Regions from separate parts of the Dactylosporangium sp. CA-092794 genome, predicted to be linked through region 2. Evidence: riboswitches for the same ligand, from Rfam matches in the RefSeq annotation. Region 2 holds a riboswitch; each other region holds the start of a gene.

Region 1 (7,466 bases), 4.7 Mb from region 2:
GCCGGGCAGTAGACGGCCCGGCCCGGCGCACCGCGCGCCGGGCCGGGGTCAGGGATTCAGGGGTCTACGGGTCTACGGATCTCGGGATTCAGCAGGTCCTACAGCAGCTGGTCGACGATCTGCTCGGCCAGGCCCTGCCACTTGGCGTAGGCGTCGGGGAAGGCCGAACGCTGGACCATCTGCGCGGCGACGGTCACCGCGTAGTCGCCCCAGCCGGGGATCGACAGCAGCGCCGCGTAGAAGCGGCGGGCCGACTCGTGCGGGTTCATCAGCTGGTCGACGCTGCCCCAGCTCGGCCGCTGCTGGAACAGCCCGACCGAGTCGTAGTCGTAGCCCACGCCCTCGTTCGGGTGCTGCAGCGACGCGGGCAGGTTGGCGTTGGCCAGGTTGCGCAGGTGGCTCTCCTGCAGGGCGGTGGAGACCGCGATGACCGCGGCCTTGGCCGGCAGCCGCTCGTGGCGGGCCACGTCGACGATCGCCGCCGCGTTGTCCATCTCGGCCTGCGTCAGGCCGCCGACCGGCACCGGCGGCTTCGCCGCGGGCGCGGGACTCGACGCGGCCGGCGCCGGCGCCTTGGAAGATCGCGTGGCCGGGTCGGTGGCGCGCTTCGCCCGGTCGTAGTCGCGCGAGGCGGGGCCGGTGCTGGCCCGGTCGGCGTCGGCGACCAGCGCCGATCCTGAGCCCGCCGGGCCGCCGCGGCCGGCCGGAGTGCTCAGCGTCGTGGACAACCCGAAGGCGGCCATCGCGACCACCAGCGCGGCCACCGCGCCCTGGCGGGCACCGGCCGGCATTGCCCCGAGCCGGGAGGGCAGCGTCGCACCGAGCCGGGAGGGCAGTGCGGCACCGAGCCGGGAGGGGAGGGCCGAGGTGAGGCGAGCCGGGAGGGCCGAGCCGAGCCGGTTCGGGACGGCGGCTTTGAACCGGCCGGTTTGGGCCGCGAGGCCCCGGGCCGCCCGGATCAGGCGGCGGGGCGGCAAGAACGCCACCAGCCAGTGGGTCGCGTGCCGGAATCGGCGGAGCCGCAGGTGCCGCGGCTTGCCGTTGGCACCATCGCTGAGCTGCGGTTTTTCGTCGGCGCTGTCGTGCATCCGGGCAGGCTAGCCCGGCCTCCCGAGCGGGTGATTCCGGGCATGAGAAACGGCCCGGCGGCCTATGGGCACAGCCCCGTCCGCGCGCCTCCGATGTCCCGGGCGGCCTGTGGTCATAGGGCCGTCCGCGTTCCTTGCATTTCGCGCATTCCGTACAAAGGCGGCGGCCCGGCGGCCTCCGGGCAGGCGGCGGGCCGCGCGGCTCCGGATCGCGCGGTGGCCGAATCACCCGGGGGGTGAAATGGCCTCTGACCGGCCCGTTTACCGTCTACGCACCCGTCGTGGCCCATGTTCGCCGCGGGGCGACTCCGCGGCGGATCCGCCGAGTCGTGCCCTGGGCACGAGCCGGGGACCCAGGTACCTGGGGTGAATCCGCCGTCCGCGGTAGGGCGATCTTCCCGCCCGAACCCGTCAGCTAACCCGGTAGGCGGTCCCGGAAGGAGCAGGTACCCGTGCCGTACCTCTACAAACCCCGGCATTCGCCCACCAAACCCACCTCCGCCCGCCGGCTGCCGATCGCGGCCGCCTCCGCCGTCCTCGCCGTCGCCGCGGGCGTCGGCGTCGCCGCTCTCCAGCAGTCGGGCGGCGCCGCCACGACCGCGACCGCCGCCGACGCCCAGTCCCTCTCCGAGGCGGAGTCATCCGCCGGGGCGGCGACCGCGGCCGAGCTCGCCAGGCAGCGCGGACAGGCCCCGCCCGACCCGGCGAAGACCGGCACGAAGGGCGGCACCGCCACCACCGGCAAGCCGACCGCCGCGGCCAAGGCCGCGCCCACCCCGGCCGCGACGACCGCCGCGGCGGCACCGTCGCCGTCGGCCCCGGCCAGCACGGCGCCGCCGGCCCAGAAGGACGTGTCGTACCAGTTCGCCTGGCAGGAGAACTATTACTTCTGCGGGCCGGCGGCGACGCGGATCGCGCTCACCGCGCGCGGGCTGACCCCGTCGCAGTCGGAGGTCGCGCAGAAGCTCGGCACCACGGTCAACGGCACGAACTCGGCGGACGACACGACCCGGGCGCTGAACGGGTACCTCGGCACGTCCTTCTACAAGTCGCACTTCATCCGCGGGCAGTCGGCGACCCAGTCCGACGTCGACCAGCTGCGCGCCGACCTCGTCAACGCGATCTCGCAGGGCTACGCGGTGGTGGCCAACATCGCCGGGTCGACGACCGACGAGAACGGGCACGCGCACTCGTATCCGGACGGGCACTTCCTGACCGTCGTCGGCTACCGCGACAACGGGCAGATCGCCCAGATCGCCGACCCCGCCGACGCGCTGGGCGTCGGCTCGTACCCGCTGACCACGGCCAAGCTGGCCGACTGGATCGCCCTCCGCGGCTATTCAGCCTGATTGCCAACATATGCGGAAATATCGGATAAATCCGGACGCGCCAGCGTCTGGATTTATCCGCCCGCAAGGGCTCAGCCACGTCGCGTCCGCCGGCGCGGTGGATGAGGCCAGCGCCTGATCGTGCCAGTTGATATCCGGCGGGACACAAGCGATCATCGACGCCGACCCCCGGGCGGCACGGCAAACCGGTGCGGATGTCGCACCCGTCGGGCGCACCCTGCGATCCGCGCGGCCGGGCCGGACGTATGTCTCCGTGATCATGATGTCTGCGGTGACCGCACACCGGGTTTGCCATGATCCCGGAGACTTGTGGTACACGGGGGTACATCAGCACTCCGTGATCATGAAAAACCGTTGGTGTCGGTGCCAGTTGCGCATGATCACGGAGACTTCCGGTCGCTGCGCCGCGTGCAGCGCCCGACGTGCGGGATGTGGGCGTCAGCCGCCCAGTGCGCGAGCCCGGGTGGGGGCGGGGAAGCCCTTGACCGGCTGGCCGCGCACCGCGGCCGCCATCGTCACCGCGACCGCCTGGTTGACCGAGCTGGACACGCCGCCGCCGACCGAGTCGTTGGGGTTGTCCGGGTTCACCGCGATCCCGGCCGCCGCCACCTGCGGCGTGAAGCCGACGAACGTCTCCGTCGAGTTGTACTCCGAGCTGCCCGTCTTGCCGGCGACCGGGCGCCCGCCGAGGATGCCGGACACGGCCTCCGCCGTACCGCCGTCGCACTTGCCGTAGACCGAGCCCTTGCCGACCGGGCAGCGCGCCGCGTCGGTCGCGGCCGCGGCCACGTCGGGGTCGACCGCCTGCTTGCACTTCGGCGCGGCCGCCTCGACCGGCTTGCCGGCCTGGTCGGTGATCGACAGCACCGGCAGGGGCTGGCAGTACAGCCCGCCGGCGGCGACCGTCGCGTAGGCGTTGGCCAGCTCCAGCGGCGTGGTCGAGGCGTTGCCGAGCGTGAACGAGCCCCACTCGTCAGCCTTGCCGGCCATCGTCTGGTCGCCCTCGGCCCGGAACGTGATGCCGAGCCGCTGCGCCATCTCCACTACGCGTTTCGCGCCGACCCGCTGCTCCAGCCACACGAAGTACGTGTTCACGGAGCGGCCGAACCCCGTCCACATCGACCGGTTGCCGTCCATCCAGCTCGGGCTGTCGTTGGCCGGGCACCACCGGCCGCCGCAGGAGCCGGCGCCGCTGCCGGGCCAGATGGTCACCAGCCGGGCCGGCGCGTTGAAGGAGGTGCTCAGCGGCAGGCCGTTCTCGAGCGCGGTGAGCATCGTGAACATCTTGAACGTCGAGCCGGCCTGGTAGCCCTGGACCCCGGCGCCGCCCCCGACGAGCTGGTTCACGGTGTTGGGGTACGCCGGGTGCTGATCCGGGTTCGCCTCGAGGCTGTAGTGGCGGTTGACGGCCATGGCGAGGACCCGCCCGGTGCCCGGCGTGACGACGGCGAGGGGGAGCGAGCGGGCGTTGCCGTAGCCGTACACCCGCAGCGACTGCTCCAGCGCGGTGGCCTGGATGCCCGGGTCCAGCGAGGTGACGACCGTGTAGCCGCCGGTGCGCAGCTTCTCGTCGCGCTCGGACGTGGAGGCGCCGAACTCGGGCTGGCTGTTCCACCACTGGCGGAAGTAGTCGCAGAAGAAGCCCCAGTCGTTGTGCTCCTGCGCCACCGACGCGCAGTCGTTGGGCAGCCGCTGCTGGCTGATCTTGAGCTCGCCGGCCTTGGCCGCCTCCGCCTCGGCGGGCGTGATCGTCTTCATCTTCGCCATCGCGTCGAGCGTGTAGGCGCGCCGCTGCAGGGCGGCGGCCTTGTCGCCGGTGATCGGGTTGTCGGCGTCGGGGGACTGCAGCAGGCCGGCCAGCAGCGCCGCCTCGGGCAGGGTGAGGTCGGCCGGGGTCTTGCCGAAGTACGTCGCGGCGGCGGCGTAGATGCCGTAGGCGCCCGCCCCGAAGTAGGAGATGTTGAGGTACTGCTGCAAAATCTGCTGCTTGCTGATCTGCTTCTCCAGCGCGCCGGCGTAGCGCATCTCGCGCAGCTTGCGCGCCGGGGTGTCCGCGAGCGCGTCCAGGTGCTGCTGCGGCGTGAGGCTCGCGTCGTTCTTGAGCACATTGCGCACGTACTGCATGGTCAGCGTCGACGCGCCCTGCTGCGCCTGGCCGCGGCTGTTGGACACGAAGGCGCGCAGCACGCCCCGCGCGTCGACGCCGTGGTGCTGGTAGAAGCGGGTGTCCTCGGCCGCGACGACGGCCTGTTGCAGTACCGTCGCCACCTGATCAAGCGGAATGTCACGCCGGTTCTCGTCGTAGAACGTGGTGATGAGCGTCTTGCCGTCGCTCGCGTAGACGTAGGTCGTCTGCGCCGGCGGCGGCATGGCCAGGTCGGTCGGCAGGTTCTCCCACGTGTCGCTGCCCGCCTTCGCCGCGCCCCCGGTCGCCAGCGCCAGCGGCAGCGTGGCCGCGGCGACCACCAGCCCGGCGAGGATCCCGCACAGCAGCAGCCGCAGGACCTTGCCGCCGAAGCGGAGCAACGTGATACCGGCACGGGCGAGGCGCATTGCGTGGTCTCCCAGCTACGACGGGCGGTTCGCGAGCAGCGCGGCGGCTACCCGGCGGGCCTTCGGGCTAACCGCCGCGGCGCCGACTTCACCCGTGGCACCTTGCCGGGCGAGCGTCCGGATGGGCGGCCGGGCAACCGCCCGTCCATGTGCCTGGCCTCTGTTCGGCTGGACGCCATGTGCGGCTTCCTGATGTACGTCGGCAACTCCACCATCACCGCCGAGACCCTCGGCCACATGGAGCGTCAGCTCGGCCTGCTCGACCACCGCGGCCCCGACGACATGGCGCTGGAACGGATCGGTCTCGGCGTGGCGGCCGGCTTCAAGCGATTGGCCATCATCGACCGGCAGGGTAGCCGTCAGCCGCTGCGCTACCCGCCGACCGGCCCGGACGCGGGCCGCTGGACGCTGGTCTTCAACGGCGAGATCTACAACTTCGAGGCGCTGCGCGCGGAGCTGATCCGGGACCACGGCGCGGTTTTCGCCACCGACGGCGACTCGGAGGTGCTCGCCGCGGCGTTCCACCACTGGGGCGAGGCCGCCCTGGACCGGTTCCGGGGCATGTTCGCGTTCGCGCTGTGGGACTCCGAGAACGACACGCTCTACGCGGCCCGCGACCCGTTCGGCATCAAGCCGCTCTACTACGTGGCGGACCCGCGCGGGCTGTGGCTGTGCAGCGAGAAGGCGCCGCTGCTGGAGCACGCGTCGGCGGAGCTGGACGGCACGGCGCTGTCGCTGTACCTGACCATGCAGTACGTGCCGGAGCCGTACACCCTGCACCGGGACGTGGCCCGGCTGCCCGCCGGCGGCCTGCTGGTGCGCGAGCTCGGCCGGGCCCCGATCGTGCGCCGCTACGCCCGCCCGACCTTCCGCCCCGACCCGACGATCACCGAGACCGCCGCCGTCGCCGAGCTGCGCGCGGCACTGCGCGACAGCGTCCGCGCCCACCTGCGCGCCGACGTGCCGGTGGGCGCCTTCCTGTCCAGCGGCATCGACTCGACCGCGATCGTCGCCCTGGCCGCCGAGATCCACCCCCGCCTGCAGGCCTTCACCGCCGGCTTCGACACCGCCACCGCCTACTCGGAGCTGGAGATCGCCGAACGCTCCGCGAAGCGCCTCGGCGTCGAGCTCATCCCCGCGATCGTCCGCCCGGAGCAGGTCATGGAGGCCCTGCCGAGGATTGTCTGGCACCTGGGCGACCCGGTCGCCGACCCGTCGATCGTGCCGCTGTACTTCCTGGCCCGCACCGCCGCGGAACACGTGACGGTCGTCCTGTCCGGCGAGGGCGCCGACGAGCTGGCCGGCGGCTACACCATCTACCGCGAGCCGAGATCAGTGGCCCCGGTCCAGCACCTGGGCGCTCCCCTCCAGCGCGCCTTGCGCACCCTGGCGAGGGCCATGCCCGCCGGCGTCCGCGGCAAGAGTTACCTCGAGCGCGCCACCACGCCGATGCCGCAGCGGTACTTCGGCAACGCCCGCGTCCTGTCCGACCCCGAGAAGGCCAGGCTCCTGCGCGGCACCCCGGCCATCGGCCACCCGCACGTGACGGCGGTCCTCTACGCGGAGGCCGCTCTCCTGGACGACGTGGCCACGATGCAGCACATCGACGTCAACACCTGGCTGCCCGGCGACATCCTCACCAAGGCCGACCGCATGTCGATGGCCCACTCCCTGGAACTGCGCGTGCCGTTCCTGGACCGCCGCGTCTTCGAGGTCCTCTCCCGCCTCCCGGAAACCCTGAAGGTCCCCAAACGCGGCCGCACCACGAAGTACGCCCTCCGCCGCGCGATGGAGGGCATCGTCCCCGACTTCATCACCGACCGCCCGAAGCTGGGCTTCCCCACGCCGGCCCGCCGCTGGCTGCGCACGGAACTGGCCGAATGGGCCCACCACGTCCTCTCCACCTCGGGCGCCGGCCACCTGCTGGACCTGGACTACGCCCATGAGCTCCTCAAGGAACACGAACGCGGCGACGCCGATCATGCGAGAAAGCTCTGGATTCTCCTCTCCTTCTGCCTGTGGCACGGCATCTTCGTCGACGGCTCGGTGACGATCCCCGTCCAGAAACCGCGGAGCGAACCGCGCAAGACCACGGTCTGATCCCCGGTCTCAGGACACCTCCGCTAAAGCCGACAGAATCTGCGACCCGAACTTGGCCAGCTTGCTCTCCCCGACCCCGCTGACGGTGGCCAGCGCCTCCAGCGACTCCGGCCGCTCGGCCGCGATCTGCCGCAGCGTCGCGTCATGGAAGATCACATACGCCGGCACGCCCTGCTCCTTCGCCGTGGCCGCCCGCCACGCCCGGAGGTGCTCGAAGACCGGCGCCACCTCGGCCGGCAGCTCGGCGGCCTCCCGCTGCCGAGCCGTCTTCGCCGTCTTCGCCACCGACACGGGGCGCTCGGGCTCGCGCCGGAGCATGACCGGCCGGCGGCGGCCCAGGACCTCGGCGCTGCCGTCGGTAAGGACCAGCGTGCCG
Region 2 (7,466 bases):
GCGCCCGTGCCCGCGGCGGCGGTGAGCCCGGCGGTGGCGATGATCGGCGTGAACCGCGCGGTCGCCTGGCGGGCGGCGCGGACCCGCGGCTCCCCGGCGGCGAGCCGGCGGCGCACGCCGGAGAGGTAGAACACGACGTAGTCGGTGACGACGCCGAGCAGCAGCGCGACGAGCAGTGGTTGTGTCTCCTGGGGTACCGGCACGCCGAGCCGCTGCGCGAGCGCCCCGCCGACGTGCAGCGTGAGCACCGAGGCGACCCCGGCGACGCCGAGCGCGACCAGCGGCGCGACGAGCGAGCGGAACGCCACGGCGACGATGAGGAACACCGCGATGACGGTGATCAGCTCCAGCCGCGGCACCGCGGAGAGCACGATCCGGGTCTGCTCGACCCGGGCCGGCACCGAGCCGGTGATGCCCACGACCGCGTCGCCGGGGCCGTAGTGGGCGGCGACGAACCGGTGCGCGGCGGCGACCTGGTCGGCGAAGGTCACGTCGGGGTCGGTGAACAGCAGCGTGACGATCGTGGTGCCGTCCTCGGCCGAGCCGGGGAACAGCCCGAGGGTGTTCATCACCGGTACCGCCGCCCGGATCGGCGCCGCGTCGGTGTAGGTCCCGTCGCTGACCGCCTGCGCGCGCTGGACCGCCTCGGCCTGGACGTCCTGGGGCAGCCCGCCCGGGTTGCGCTGGACCACGGCGACCCGGCTGAGCAGCGGGAAGCCGAACCGCTGGAACGAGCGCAGCTCGCTGCGCACCGCCGGGTTGTCCGCCGACACCAGCTGCTCGAGGTCGCTGCCGCCCTGGCCGACCGTGGGCAGGTAGACCACCGACGCGGCCGCCGCGGCGAGCCAGCCGGCCACCACGAGCCAGCGCAGCCACACCACGATGCCGGCGTACCACCGCGGTAGCAGGCTCGGCCGCCACCGCGTGCGGGGCTCCACGTCGTCGCTCACGGTCCCAGGCCCTCCCGCCGTCCCCGGTTGTCTTGTTCGGCGGTGGTACCCCGCTGCCGGGCCCCGAAAACGAGGGCGCTCGATCGGGAGCCGGCGGGCGTACGCACTGTTCACGCCGCGGTCAGGTGCCGATCACTGATCATCGCCCGGGCGTTCGCGCCGGGATCGGCAGACTGGGCGCCGGTCGGGCGGCATCGGCACGACTGGAGCCTCACCGGGGCGCCCGCGGACGACGGCGCCGGCCCGGGCCGCGACGCGGCCGTCCGGATCGCCGCCGTGATCGGCGCCCTCCTGCTCGCCGCGGCCGCCGCCGTCCTGGTCACGCGCCGGCTGCGCCGCCGGACGGTCAGCTGACGCCGTCCTCCGCGCAGTGCAGGACGGCGGCGCCGGAGAAGCGGTCGGCGGCGAGGTCCGCCAGGGCCCGGTCGGCCTCGGCCAGCGGGTAGGCGGTGGTGGTCACCCGGAGCCGGTGGCGGGCCGCGATGTCGAGGAACTCGCGGCCGTCGTCGCGGGTGTTCGCGGTGACGCTGACCAGGCGGCGCTCCTGGAAGAGGTGCTCGGCGTAGTTCAGCGGCGGGATGCCGGTCAGGTGGATGCCGGCGATCGCCAGGGTGCCGCCCCGGTCCAGGGCGGCCAGGGCCGGCGGGACCAGGGTGCCGACCGGGGCGAACAGGATCGCGGCGTCGAGCGGCTCCGGCGGCTCGGTCGCCGACGCCGACGCGGCGCCCAGCGACAGCGCCAGCTCGCGGGCCGCCTCGCCGCGGGTGACGACGTGCACGGTGGCGCCCTCGGCGATCGCGACCTGCGCCGCCAGGTGCGCCGAGGCGCCGAAGCCGTAGATGCCCAGCCGGCCGCCGTGCGGCAGCTCGGACCGGCGCAGCGCGCGGAAGCCGATGATGCCGGCGCACAGCAGCGGCGCGACCTCGTCGTCGGAATATGCGTCGGGCAGGCGGTAGACGTAGTCGGCCGGCGCGGCGCAGTACTGCGCGTAGCCGCCGTCGGCGTCCCAGCCGGTGTAGCGGGAGTACGGGCACAGGTTCTCGGCGCCGCGCAGGCAGTACTTGCACTGGCCGCACGTCCACCGCAGCCAGGCCACCCCGACCCGGGTGCCGACCGGCGGCCCGGACACGGCCTCCCCGAGCCGCTCGACCGTGCCGACCACCTCGTGCCCGGGCACCGTGCCGGGGTGGCGCGGCGCCAGGTCGCCCTCGGCCAGGTGCAGATCGGTCCGGCAGACCGCGCACGTGCGGATCCGGATGAGCACCTCGTCGGCGGCCGGCTCCGGCACGGGCAGCGACACCTTGCGCAGCGGGTGCGTCGCGACGGGCCCGGGCCGCTCGACGCGCCACGCGGTCATCGTCTCCATCGCCCCATTCTGTCCGCCAACCGCGCGAACGGCCCGCGCCCTCCGCGGATTCCACCCGGTCAGACGGACAGCAGGCGGTCGAGGAGCTGGTGGTACTGCAGCACGGTGGAGCGCATGCCCTCGGTGCTGTCCGAGGCGCGGGCGTTGCTGCGCTCGAGCTCCTCCTCGCGGTTGCGGACGCTGGTGGTGAGCTCCTGCACGGCCTCGTCCAGCAGCTGCCGGGCCTCGGTGAGGCTGCCCGACGGGTTCTCGACGAAGTGGGTCTGCACGTCGTGCCAGCGGTGCCGGAACTCGTCGGCCCGCTCGGCGTCCCAGATCCCCTCCTGGCCGGTCGCCGTGGCGTCCTCCGGTGAACCGGGCTGCGGCTGCGCGGGACCGGGCCGAGGCTGTGCGGGACCCGGCGGGGGCTTCGGTGTTGGACCTGGACGGGGCTGTGCGGGACCCGGCTGGGGCTGGCCGGGGCCGGGCCGCGGGGGTCCGGGCATCGGGCGGGCCCCGGCGCCGCCGGTCGGCGCCGGGCCGGGGCCCGAGGGCCGCTGGCCGCTCCGCCTCGGGTCGGAGGAGCTGTTGTCGCGCATGGCGATCCCACCTTCCGTGAAGAGGCCCGGGGTCAGCCGTGGCCGGCGGCGGTGCGGCCGCCCGGGCGGTCGCCGAGCAGGTCGGCGAAGAGGACCCGGTAGTGCATCAGCGCCTGGCGGAGCTGCTCCGTCGAGGCCTGGCCGCGCTCGTTCACCTTGTTGATCTCGTGGGCGTCGCGGTAGTGGCCGAGGGTCTCGGAGTGTTCGACGCTGAGGTCCTGCACCCGGGTGTCGAAGTCGTCGACGGGGTACCCGCGCTCGGCCATCACCTGGGTCACCAGGGCGTCCGCCTCCCGGGTCGCGGCCTCGGGCTCCTCGACGAAGTGCGCCTGCGTGCGCTCCCACTGGTCGGCGTAGCGCTGCCGCTGCCGCGGTTCGAGGTCGCGCAGCGACAGCTCGGCGTGCCGGCGCTCGCGCTGCTGCAGGTCGCGCTCGGCGGCCCGGCGGCTGGGCCGCTCGGAGACCGCCCGGTCGTACTCGGGGCCGAACCGGCGCCGCAGGGCCTTCGAGCGGCGGTACCGGCCGATGGACGTCGCGACGAGGGCGATGACGATCAGCACGACCACGACCACGATGATGGCCAACAAGGGTGTACCCGACATGACCAATCCCTTCGAAGCGATCAAACCAACGCTAGTCCGCGGTCGCGGCGGGCCACCTCACCCGCGGGTGCGGGGGCGGTGTTTCCGTGGTGCGGTGACCGGGTAGGCGACCAGCCATGGTGGACATCGATCGCACCGCGCGGGAGTACGCCCGCGAAGCCCCCGACGAGCGGCCCCTGCGCGGCTACGCGACCGTGCTCGGCGTGTTCGCGGCGGCGGCCGGCGCGGTGGCGGGCGCGGCCCGGCTGTCCGGGCGCGAGCTGCCGGTGCGGCCCTCGGCCGGGGACGTGGCGCTGCTGGCCGTGTCGACCCACAAGCTCTCCCGGCTGATCACCAAGGACGCGGTGACCAGCCCGCTGCGGGCGCCGTTCACCCGCTTCGAGGAGCCGGCCGGCGAGGCCGAGCTCAACGAGAGCCCGCGCGGCCACGGCGCCCGGCACGCGCTCGGGGAGCTGCTCACCTGCCCCTTCTGCACCGGGGTGTGGGTCGCGGGCGGCCTCGCGGCGGGGCTGGTGTTCGCGCCGCGGCTGACCCGCTTCGGCATGGGCGTGGCCACGGCCGTGGCCGGGTCGGACTTCCTGCACCTGGCGTACGACGCGGCGAAAAGGGCGGCCGCGGGGGACTGAGCCCGGGCGGCCGCCGGTGGACTGCCGGGCGGCATCAGCCGACGCCGGCGTGGTGGCGCGTCGTGATCCGGCCGAGCAGCTCGTGGGCGCGCTGCGCCCGCTCGGCATCCTCGCGGCACACCTGGTCGATGAATGCCCGCACGTCATCGTGCTCATGGGCGTCGTCGGCGTACTTCGTGTAGAGATACGCGCCCTTCATCGCGTGGTACTGGATGCTCACCAGGTCGTAGACGATGTCGTCGGCCGTCGAGTGCGTCTCGCCCATCGAGGAACTCCTTTCCATTCCGAAAGCCTCCCGGATTCGACTACCCGGCCGGCGCGCGGCTAAAGAAATCGGCGAAATCCAAGGGCTTGGCAGAATCGGTACCGACCAGTAATGTCAGGCCGTCTGAGCTGGTCGTTTGCCGTAAATGGACGGCGCCGGCACAGAACCGCCGAGTCGCATTGCGCGAGCCGGGGACCCAGGTAGTTCCGGGGTGAATCCATCGGCCTCATGGCCGTGGTAGGGCGAGCTTCCCGCCCGAATCCGTCAGCTAACCCGGTAGGCGGTCGCGGAAGGAGTTTTGCAAGGTGTACAACGCCCAGAACGACCCGCCGCCCATAGCGCGGCGCCTGGCGGCACATTTCGGCATGGCCGGCCGCACCGGGGACTGACGCCCCGGTTTCGAAGGGCCAGGTATCGGCCCTCGACATTTCTTATTGTTGCGCGAATAGCGTCCAGCGACGCCGTGCTCTCTACGGCGCCGGCGGATGACGCTGCGCGCGCGATCGACCATGCCCGAATCGGCTCAGCTTCAGGAGTACCCCTCAATGCACCGACGAATCATCGGCGCGCTGCTCGGCGCCGGCGCGCTCGCCGCCGTCTCCGTGACGACGGCCACCCTGCTCGGCCAGACCACGGCGCCGGCCGGCGCCCACGACACCGGCACCGCCGCACTGCGTGCCGAAGCGACGCACCCGCCGACGGCGACCGCCTCGGCGCCCGCGCCCGACCCGCTGGACCTCGCGCCCGCGGAGCAGGCCGTGTCCTACGACTTCCAGTATCAGCCGAACTTCTACTACTGCGGGCCCGCGTCCACGCGCATCGCCCTGACCTCGAACGGTATCTCGATGTCGCAGGACGAGGTGGCGCGGCGGCTCGGCACCACCGTCAACGGCACGAACTCGGCCGACAACGCGACCCACGTGCTCAACGCGGCGCTGGGCAAGGACGAGTACCAGACCCACTGGATCCCGGGCCAGCGCGCCGACGGCGAGCAGGCCGAGCGGCTGCAGCGCGACGTCGTGGCGGCGGTGACCTCCGGGCGCGCGGTCGTGGCCAACATCGTCGGCGGCGCCACCGACGTGGGCGGCACCTACCACGAGTTCGGGGGCGGGCACTTCGTGACGATCGTCGCCTACCGCGACCACGGCCGGCAGGTGCAGATCGCCGACCCGTCGGGCATGTTCGGCCCGCGGACCTACTGGATGGCCACCTACCCCATGGCGAACTGGGTGGCGTCGCGCGGCTACTCGGCCTGAGCGCGGCTGCGCCGGGGGCCGGCCTCGTCCGGGGCCGGCCCCCGGCGGTGCAGCACCCGGTGCAGCACCAGCCAGACCACGACGGCGACGACCGCGCCGGCCACGGCATACCACTGGTAGCGGCCGGCCGCCGCCTCGATCGCCGGGATGTGGTCGCCGACCAGGTAGCCGCCGGTCGTCCAGGCGCCGACCCACAGGGCGGCGCCGATCGCGTTGAACGTCACGAACCGCGGCCACGGCATGCCGGTGGCGCCGGCCACGACGCCGTTGAGCTGGCGCAGGCCCTCGACGAACCGGGCCACGGCCACCATGATCGGCCCACGGCGGGTCATGAAGCGCTCCATCCGGGCCAGGCGCTCCTCGGTCAGCCGGACGTACCGGCCGTAGCGCAGGATCAGCCGGCGTCCGCCGGTGCGCCCGATCCAGTAGCCGATGCTGTCGCCGGTCACCGCCGCCGCGAACGCGACCGCGCCGACCGCGAACACGTTGAGCCGGCCGTGCCCGGCGAACCCCGAGGCGATGATGATCGCCGTCTCGCCGGGCGCCGGCACCCCGAACCCCTCGATCAGCACCAGCACCGCCAGGCCCAGATAGCCGTAGTGGCCGACCAAGGCCGTGAACCCACCCACCTGCCGCCCCCTCGCTCTCCCCACCGCAACCATAAGCCGCCGGGCCCGGGCGCGCCGGGCCCGGCGGCCGTCAGCGGACGGGCTCGATCGGGATGCGGGTCCAGCTCAGCCCGTCGGTGGAGCGGTAGGCGGCCCGGTCGTCGAAGGCCAGGTACACGCCCGGCACCGCGGTCTGGACCGGTGGCCGCTGGCCGGACAGGGTGATGTGCTCGCCGAGCCCGCTCGGGCGCGCCTCCCGGTAGGTGGCGCCGCGGTCGCCGCTGACGAACCAGCGCTGCCGGTCGTCGGAGCGCAGCAGGACGACGTGGCTGCCGTCGGCGGCGAGGTACGCGTCGCCGTCCATGTAGTAGCCGGTGCCCGAGGGCAGCGTGTGGCCCGGGTCCACCGCCTGCCAGGTGGCACCGCCGTCGGTCGTGCGCAGCACCGCCGCGGCCGGCCCGGGCGCGGCCGTGGCCCCCGGCTCCGCCGTGTCGGTGCGTTTCGAGACGATCGCGTACGCCGTGACGCCGTCCGCGCTGGCCGCCGTGACCTGCACCGCGCCGGCCTCGTCGAAGGCGTGCACCGACCACGTGCGCCCGCGGTCACGGGTCAGGGCCAGCGCATATTGGTGAGTGTCGCTGATACCGATCACCCACGGCCCGGAGGAGGCCGGCGCGGCGTCGGTCGCGTTCACGTCCAGGCCGGGCTGAGCGCTCAGCGGCGCCATGCGCGCGGTCTGCGGGTCGACGGCCAGCAGCTTGCACGGCGTGTCGAGGGAGGTCGGCGCGCACTGGAGCCAGCCGTTGCCGGGTACCGCCGCCACGGGATCGGCAACCCGCTGCAGCTCACGCCAGGTCCGCCCGCCGTCGGTGCTGACGTGGTGATGCCGGATCAGCTTCGGCCCGGTGGCCCCGCTCGGATCGCCCATCGACTCGGTCGTGTGCAGCAGCACGCCGGGCGCCGGCGCGTCGACCTCGCCGTCGCCGAAGTCCTCCTGCCGCACCGTCCAGGTGCGGCCGCCGTCGTCGGACCCGATCAGCCGGGCCGGGCAGTCGTCCCCGCCGCACGTGCGCACGCCCGCGTACAGGTGTTCGGCGTCGGTGGCGGCGACCGACACCACCGGCCCGGCGCCGCCGCCGGTCTGCACGGGCTCCGGCACCGCCGGCACCGGCCGCAGGCCCTGCAGCCCCAGGCCGAGCGCCAGCCCGCCGGCCA
Region 3 (7,466 bases), 5.9 Mb from region 2:
CCGTGCTCGACCGCCCGGTGGGCCCTGCCGGAGGGGCGTTCCCAGGGAACTCACAGCGAATTCAGCCGTCTGACGGGCAGGAACACCACGTATCACTTGTTGCAACCGAAGCGAACCGGAGCAGCCTCCCGAGCGTCTGGTAAGTGGTGCAACTCTCAGGGGTCGTCACCGAATCGCCCCTGAGGGCGGAATTCGGAAGGCGACTTGACCGTTGTGTAGGGGGCATACCCGGGGGGCACCCGTTTTAGCAGGGTGAAACGGGGAAGGCGAAGGATGGAGCGGGGAGGGGCCCGAAGTGGAGAACGTGAAAGTGGAGATGCGAACCGACACAGGCGCCGAGGAGCGTGACCTGGTCGGCGTGTACCTGCATGAGATCTCCCGCACGCCGCTGCTCGACGCCGCTTCTGAGGTCGAGCTGTCCAAGGCGGTCGAGGCTGGGCTCTACGCGGAGCACCTGCTGGACGTCGAGGAGATCCCCGACGGCGTCACCGCCGCGGAGCTGCACCGCCTGGTGGCCGAGGGCGAGCGGGCGAAGGACCGGTTCATCCGGGCCAACCTGCGGCTGGTGGTCTCGATCGCCCGCCGATACGTCAGGTCCGGCATGCCGATGCTCGACCTGATCCAGGAGGGCAACACCGGCCTCGTGCGGGCCGTGGAGAAGTTCGACTACGTGCGTGGATACAAGTTCTCGACCTATGCGACGTGGTGGATCCGCCAGGCGATCAGCCGCGCGATCGCGCAGCAGGAGCGCACGGTCCGGCTCCCGGTGCACCTCGTCGAGGACGTCAACCGGATGCGCAACGTCGCGCGTCAGCTCACCCGCGAGCTGGGCAACGAGCCGGAGCCGGAGCAGCTGGCCACCGCGCTCGGCGTGCCGGTCGAGCGGGTGCACGAGCTCATGCGCTGGTCCCAGGACACCGTGTCGCTCGACACCCCGGTGGGTGACGACGGGGACACCAACCTGGGCGACCTGGTCGCCGACTCCGACGCGCCGTCGCCGGAGGACGTGGTCCTGGCCGCCCTGGAGCGGCAGCGGATCGAGGGCCTGCTCAACCACCTCGACGACCGGTCGGCCGGCATCATGCGGGCCCGCTACGGCCTCGAAGACGGCCGGGAGCACTCGCTGACCGAGGTGGCGACGCGGTTCTCGCTCTCCCGGGAGCGGATCCGCCAGCTGGAGATCCAGGCGCTCGGCCGGCTGCGCGAGCTGGCCCGGGCCGAGGGCCTCCAGGCGGCATAACCCTAGACAGCACAAAGCCCCGGGTCGGCCCGACCCGGGGCTTTTCCGTGCCTCAGTAGGGGTTGCCGCACACCTTCCAGGCGCCGCCCTCTTTGGTCATCGGCAGCGTGCGACTGTCCTTCGAGCCGTTCTTGTAGGTGATGGAGGCGGTGATCGAGGCCGTCTCGTTGCCGTCAGTGTTGCTGTACGAGCCGCCGAAGCCGAGATCATGCGAGGCCGGGGCGTGCTGCTCGACGAACGACGCGAAGGTCTCCGGGCCGTAGCTCTCCCGCGCCGAGTCGCACAGCATCTGGTAGGCGGCCTGGTTGTTGCCGCCCTCCAGCGCGGTCAGGAAGTCCCCGGCCGCCGCCTTGGGCTCCTTGAGGCCGGCGTTGACGAAGAAGAACACCGCGGCCGCGCCACCCCCGCAGCAGACGAGGACGAACCCGAGCACGCTGAAAATGATGATCTTGGCTGTTTTACTCACGCGCGCCAGCGTACGAGCGTCGATCTTCGCCGGGTGTAAGTCACCCGACGCGGATCAAGCCCGATGCCCGACCACAAACAGCCGCGGGAAGGGCAGGATCGTGCCGAAGGGCTCCCGGGGGTACCCCCGGCGCAGCTCCTGCCGGACCTCCGCGGTGAACTCCTCGCGGTCGTCGCCGGACAGCGCGTCGAGGTAGGGCCGCAGGCCGGTGCCCTTGAACCACTCGAACACCGGGTCGTCGCCCGGTAGCACGTGGTAGTAGGTCGTCTCCCAGGCGTCGACGGTCAGCCCGGCCGCCGAGAGCAGCCGGACGTACTCCGCGGCGGGCAGCACCGGCGTCGCCGACCGCGGCCCGATGGCGCCGGCCGCGCCGCCCAGCAGCCCCGCCCACCGCGGCCGGGCCGCGATGCCGCCGAAACCGGGGTCGAACGTCGAGACCGGCACCTGGAAGGCGAGCGTGCCGCCGTCGTCGAGCCCGGCCGCCCAGGCCGGCAGCAGCGTCTCGTGGTCGTCGACCCACTGCAGGGAGGCATTGGCCACGATGACGTCCACGGACCCGCGCTGCGGCCGCCACTGCCCGGCGTCGCCGAGCTGGAACCGCAGCTGCGCGGTCTGGCGCTCGCTCGCCGCGACGATCATGTCCGGCGAGGAGTCGATGCCCAGCACGGCCGCGTCGCTCCACCGCTCGGCCAGCGTCGCGGTCATCGTGCCCGGCCCGCACCCGAGGTCCACCACCGCGACGGCCTGCGTCGTCGGGATGCGGGCGACGAGTTCCCGGAACGGCCGCGCCCGCTCCTCGGCGAACCGGTTGTACTGCTGCGGATCCCACGACGCCATGCCCTCAATGATGAGGGGCCGCGAACCGTCACGGTCCGCGGCCCCTCACGCCGTGCCGGCGGGTCAGGCCCTCACGCGGCCGTACCCGTAGATGCTGTCGACGCCGATCGGCGCATACTGCACGACCGTGCCGGTGTGCGGCGCGTGGATGATCGTGTCGTTGCCGACGTAGATGCCGACGTGCCCGAGCCCGTTGTAGAAGACGAGGTCACCCGGGGCCAGCGAGCCGCGCGGAATGTGTGCGACCTGGCTCCACTGGCTGGCCGCGTTGTGCGGCAGCGTCACGCCGGCCTGCTTCCACGCCGCCATCGTCAGGCCGGAGCAGTCGTAGCTGCTCGGCCCGGCGGCACCCCACTTGTAGGGCTTGCCCAGCTGCGCCTTGGCGAAGTTCACCGCGGTGCCGGCCTTGCCGGAGACGGCGGGCAGGTTGCCCGGGTCGGTCTTCGGCGGGTTGACCTTCTTCGAACCGGCGGCGGTGGCCTTCTTCTGCAGGTCCTCGAACTTCTTGACGTCGCCCTCGATCTTCTTGCGCTGGTTCTCGAGGTCGGCCTTCTGCGTGTTCTGCGCGGCGATCGTCTGGTCGAGCTGCTTTTTCTCGTCGTCGACCTTCGACTTCGCGGACCTGAAGTCGTCAATGCTCTTCTGCTGGTTGCGGGTGATCTGCTGCAGCATCGAGAGCTGGTCCATGAGCGAGTCGGACGACTGGGCGCCGAGCACGATCGACAGGCTGCGCAGATTGCCGGTGGACGACTTGAAGGCGGCGACCGCCAGCTCCTCCACGCCGGCGTTGGCGGCGTTCAGGCCGTCTTCCAGCGGCTTGAGCTTCGCCTCCAGCTCGGTCGACTTGGCCTGGGAGGCCGCGAGGTCGATGTTGAGCTTGTTCCACGCCTCGATGGTGGCCTCGAGGTCCTGGTTCGACTTGTCGAGCTGGGCCTCGATCTCGGCGAGCGTTGGATCGGCGTGCGCGACCGTGGCGGGTGCCAGCACGACGATCGATGCGGCGGCGGCCAGCACGGCCTGCAGCAACGGTCGGCGGGCACGATGTCCAGTGGACAAGGAATGACCCTTCTGCAACGACCGCCTACCGGGTTAGCTGACGGGTTCGGGCGAGAAGAGAGCGCCCTACCGCGACGTTGCGGATTCACCCCATGATTACTCTGGGTCCCCGGTTCGATGCGTGCGGTTCACGGCATGAATCGACGCGCAGAACTCGATTCGGCGGCGCTTGCCCGGCGCCGTCCGGGGTGGACGGCGGACTGCCGAGCAGGCCAGGGCCTAACTTAACGTGATCACCGGCGGCGCGAAAGGCGTGCGTCGCCTTCAATATATAAAGCACCTAAAAGTCCGGATTACCCCCGGTTGACTTTGCGCATCGGACAGTGACAATGCGCCGAGAACGGCGCCGGCCGGTGCGCTCGATCACACCGGCCGGCGCTGGATATGAGCATCCGCGGTCAGTTGGCCGCATACGGGTTGACTTCTTCGTGCATGTCCGTCATGAACTGCGACCACATGTCGCTCTCGTCCGGGTCGGCGCCGACCAGGTCGTAGTGGCCGTCCAGGAAGTCGGTGTCGAGCTGCCAGTCGGGCAGGTCGGGGTCCGGCTCGTCGAGCTGGAGCGGCTCGTCGTGCTGGCCGGGGTCCACGAAGTCGCCGTAGTGCGGGTCGGTGATGTCGTGGGCGCCGTCGGTACCGTCGGAAAAATCGTGGTGATCGAAGTGGTGGTCGGCCAGGACATGCTCGACTCCGCCGTCGTGGTCGACGTGGAGATCGTGCTCCATGCCCCAGTCGAGGTCAAAGTCGCTCATAACCTGCTCCCGGTTCCTTCAGTAGCCCCGGTGGGGGTACCTCTAGAACGGTAGGGGCCGATCCGAGCGGCCTGCTCCCCGAAACGTGCCACCTCGTTTCGAGGCAAACGGTTTTATCGGGTTCGGCGGTCCAGCCAGCCGTCGCCGTTGACGTCCTCGTAGCGGGCGTCCATCACGCCGTCGTGGTTGGTGTCGATCTCCGAGGAGTTGATCAGCCCGTCGCGGTCGGTGTCGTGGCCGATGAACTCCGCGCGTCCGTCCCCGTCGGTGTCGACCACGATGTCGACGCCGCCGTCGGCCCGGTTGACGTAGGTGTGCTGGTCCCAGCGGCCGTCGCCGTCCCAGTCCACGCGGGTGTGGTAGCCGTCGGTCGGCGCCTGGCCCGGCACCTGCGCGTGCGCGGCCTGCTGCACGAGGCCGCCCATGCCGCCGGCGATGCCACCCTGGCCCGCAGGGCCGAATCCACCCTGGCCCGGCTGGCCCGCGCCGCCCTGGCCCGGCTGCTCCAGCAGATGGGCGAAGCCGCCCCCGATGCCGCCGCCCTGCCCCTGGTGCTGCTCGAAGCCCGACAGCCCGCCGGCCGCGCTCCCGGCCACTCCCCCGGCGCCGCCCTGCCCCTGGTACTGGTCGAAACCCGACAGCCCGCCGGCCACTCCCCCGGCGCCGCCCGCGCCGAACCCGGCCAGGCTCCCGGCCGCGCCGCCCGCCCCGCCGGCCGGCGGCTCGTGCGGGGTGCCGCCCGTGCCGCCCGCGTAGGTGCTGGACTGGTACACGGTGCCCGAGGAGCGGACCTCGCTGTGGTACTCGGTGTACGACTCCTGGTGGCTCTCGACGTGCACCTCCTCGAGCCCGGAGGCGGCGTGCCGGCCGCCCTGCGCCGCGTCCTGGACGTGCTGCGCGAGGGACGGGGACTCGAGCCCGCCCGCGCCGCCGCCCGCGGGCGCCGCGTGCCGGCCGCCGGCCTGCTCGACGATGTCGTGCATGCGGTGGCCGACCCCGGCCGCGCCGCTACCGCCCAGCGCGTGACCGCTCACGCCGCCGTGGCCGTGCAGCGCGTCGCCCAGCCCGGTGCCGATCGAGGAGAGCACGCCGAACATGCTCGCCTTGCTCGTGCGCTGCTCGACGTGCGTCTGCCCGCCGGCGTCACCGAGCTGTGCGTGCAGGATGTCCAGTTCGTCCGGTGTGAGGTGGTACCCGGCCAGGGCCCCCTGCGGATCGGCCGCCAGCCGGGCCTTGAACCCGGGATCGCCGAGCAGTCGCTCCAGCACCTCGTCGAAGTCGGACATCGCTTCCCCCATCTCGGACTTTCGGTCGAGCTCAGTCGAGCTCAGGCATCGGAATCGGCTGCGGCCGCGGCCGACAGGTCCCGCACTGCACCGCATCCTCCACGACGAGCCCCTCGGCCCGCCCGCGGCGTTGCGACCGGTGCACCTCCAGCAGGTAGGGGCCGAACTTCGCGTGGTCCTCGCACAGCCCACGCCCGCAGAACCGGCACGACCCCCGCGCCGCCTTGGCGCAGAACCAACAAAGCACAGTCTCTCCTGTTCAGGTAATAACGATGCATTCGCCGACGGCCACCGAGGCGCTGCCCGCCCTCGATACGTTGCCCGCGGCATCCTGGACGACGGCGGTGATCGTGAGCGTTTCCGCACCGGCCGCCCCCGCGAACGGTCCGACCGAGGCCGACCATTTTCCGCTGCCGCCGGAGTATTTCAACGACTGGGTCCGGCCCTCGAACGTGTAGGTCAGCGAGCGGATCGTGACACCCGCGGCGCCGGAGTTGTCCGAGCCGACGATCGTCACGCTCGACGTCGACGAGGACGGCGTCGGCGGGTCGCCGTAGTAGCACGGCCCGCCGTTCCAGGTGCGGTAGATGCTGCTCGGCGCGGCGCGGACCGTCACGGTCGGCGGCGTCGTGTCCGGCGGCGGGCCGGCGCTCGTGGTCGGCGGGGCGCCGGTGGTCGGCGGCGGTGGGCCGGCGGTGGTGGGCGGCGGCGCGCCGGGGGTGGTCTTGGTCGGCGTGGGGGTCGGGGTCTTCGTGGGCGTGCCCGTCGGCGTCGCCTCCGCGGATGCCGAGGCCGAGGCGGACGGGGAGTCGCTCGGGCTCGGGGACTCCGACGGGGTGTCCGTCGGCGACGGCGGGAGCGTCGGGGTGTCGCCCGGCTTCGGCAGGGCCACGCCGTCGCCGCAGGTCAGGTCGGCTCCCCGGTCCGGGGTGACCGCCGTGCCGTGCTGCCGGACCACGCCGCGGCCGACCTCCGGCTCGTTGCCCGCGCTCAGCGCGAAGCGGGCGGAGCCCTCGGTGGTCACGTCGCCGACGGTGAGGCGCAGCGGCTTGAACGCGGTCGTCGTGCTCGTCGTGTCGACCAGCAGGCGGCCGGCGTCGAGGGTGAGCGCCGCGGTCGGCTCGATCGGGGCCTGCTGCCCGCTGACCAGGTCGCCGATCTGCACGCTGACGCCCGCGCACAGCACCGTGGCGCTGCCGCCGCGGAAGGTCAGGGTGGCCGTGGAGCGGGGGTTGAGCCGGACCGAGTCGCCGTGCTGGACGTACAGCTTGGCGTTGCGGCCCAGCGCGTGCTCGACGCCGCCCAGCCGGACCGTCGCCCCGCCCCGCGTGACGGTGACCAGGGCGTTGTCGGTGGGCATCTCGGCCCACACCGGGCCGGTGAACAGGTTGGCGCCGGTGAGCAACAGGGCGAAGAGCAGCAGGAGTACCAGCAGCCACCAGAGCTTGCGCTCGAAGCGGCGGTCCACGCTGTCGTCGGCGGGCGGCGGCGGCCCGGGCGGGGCGGCCAGCGGCGGATAGGTCGACGGCGGGTGCGCGCCGGCGAGCGGGCGCCGTCCGCCGCCGGGCACCGCGCCGGCCGCGCGGCCGAGCAGCAGCGGCAGGCCGGCGACCGCGGGCAGCAGCCAGGCCCGGGCGGGCGTGCGGGCGGTGGCGATCTGGCCGGGCGAGCCGTCGCCGAACGGGCCGATCATCGAGCCGCGGTGCAGCTCGGTGCCCTCGGGCAGCTGCAGCGACCCGGACTCGATGACCACGGCGTCGTTGCCGGTGCGCAGCACGACCGGCTGGCCCGGCCCGAGGTGCATCGGGCGGGCCCGGCTGATCAGGCCG

Evidence for each region. A riboswitch is a leader RNA that binds a small molecule or an ion and turns the genes downstream of it on or off. The one in region 2 is predicted to bind cyclic di-AMP.
Region 1: another riboswitch for cyclic di-AMP. It lies ahead of ACQPXD_RS10585 (C39 family peptidase); the one in region 2 lies ahead of ACQPXD_RS30475 (C39 family peptidase).
Region 3: another riboswitch for cyclic di-AMP. It lies ahead of ACQPXD_RS05645 (NlpC/P60 family protein); the one in region 2 lies ahead of ACQPXD_RS30475 (C39 family peptidase).

The regions. Positions count from the first base shown of each region.
Region 1 is NZ_CP192044.1:2,402,654-2,410,119, forward strand. It holds gene ACQPXD_RS10575 (PH domain-containing protein) at 1-12, shown strand, start outside; gene ACQPXD_RS10580 (peptidase M23) at 99-1,088, opposite strand; cyclic di-AMP (ydaO/yuaA leader) riboswitch at 1,399-1,533, shown strand; gene ACQPXD_RS10585 (C39 family peptidase) at 1,541-2,437, shown strand; gene ACQPXD_RS10590 (transglycosylase domain-containing protein) at 2,876-4,990, opposite strand; gene asnB (asparagine synthase (glutamine-hydrolyzing)) at 5,168-7,090, shown strand; gene recQ (DNA helicase RecQ) at 7,100-7,466, opposite strand, start outside.
Region 2 is NZ_CP192044.1:7,144,456-7,151,921, reverse strand. It holds gene ACQPXD_RS30510 (MMPL family transporter) at 1-950, opposite strand, end outside; gene ACQPXD_RS30505 (hypothetical protein) at 993-1,304, shown strand; gene ACQPXD_RS30500 (zinc-dependent alcohol dehydrogenase family protein) at 1,297-2,316, opposite strand; gene ACQPXD_RS30495 (hypothetical protein) at 2,376-2,894, opposite strand; gene ACQPXD_RS30490 (hypothetical protein) at 2,927-3,496, opposite strand; gene ACQPXD_RS30485 (DUF1360 domain-containing protein) at 3,613-4,122, shown strand; gene ACQPXD_RS30480 (hypothetical protein) at 4,157-4,387, opposite strand; cyclic di-AMP (ydaO/yuaA leader) riboswitch at 4,545-4,685, shown strand; gene ACQPXD_RS30475 (C39 family peptidase) at 4,933-5,643, shown strand; gene ACQPXD_RS30470 (DedA family protein) at 5,631-6,272, opposite strand; gene ACQPXD_RS30465 (hypothetical protein) at 6,343-7,466, opposite strand, start outside.
Region 3 is NZ_CP192044.1:1,286,445-1,293,910, reverse strand. It holds gene ACQPXD_RS05660 (sigma-70 family RNA polymerase sigma factor) at 317-1,240, shown strand; gene ACQPXD_RS05655 (Rv0361 family membrane protein) at 1,293-1,706, opposite strand; gene ACQPXD_RS05650 (methyltransferase domain-containing protein) at 1,761-2,543, opposite strand; gene ACQPXD_RS05645 (NlpC/P60 family protein) at 2,607-3,599, opposite strand; cyclic di-AMP (ydaO/yuaA leader) riboswitch at 3,607-3,745, opposite strand; gene ACQPXD_RS05640 (hypothetical protein) at 3,998-4,351, opposite strand; gene ACQPXD_RS05635 (hypothetical protein) at 4,465-5,637, opposite strand; gene ACQPXD_RS05630 (cyclic nucleotide-binding protein) at 5,897-7,466, opposite strand, start outside.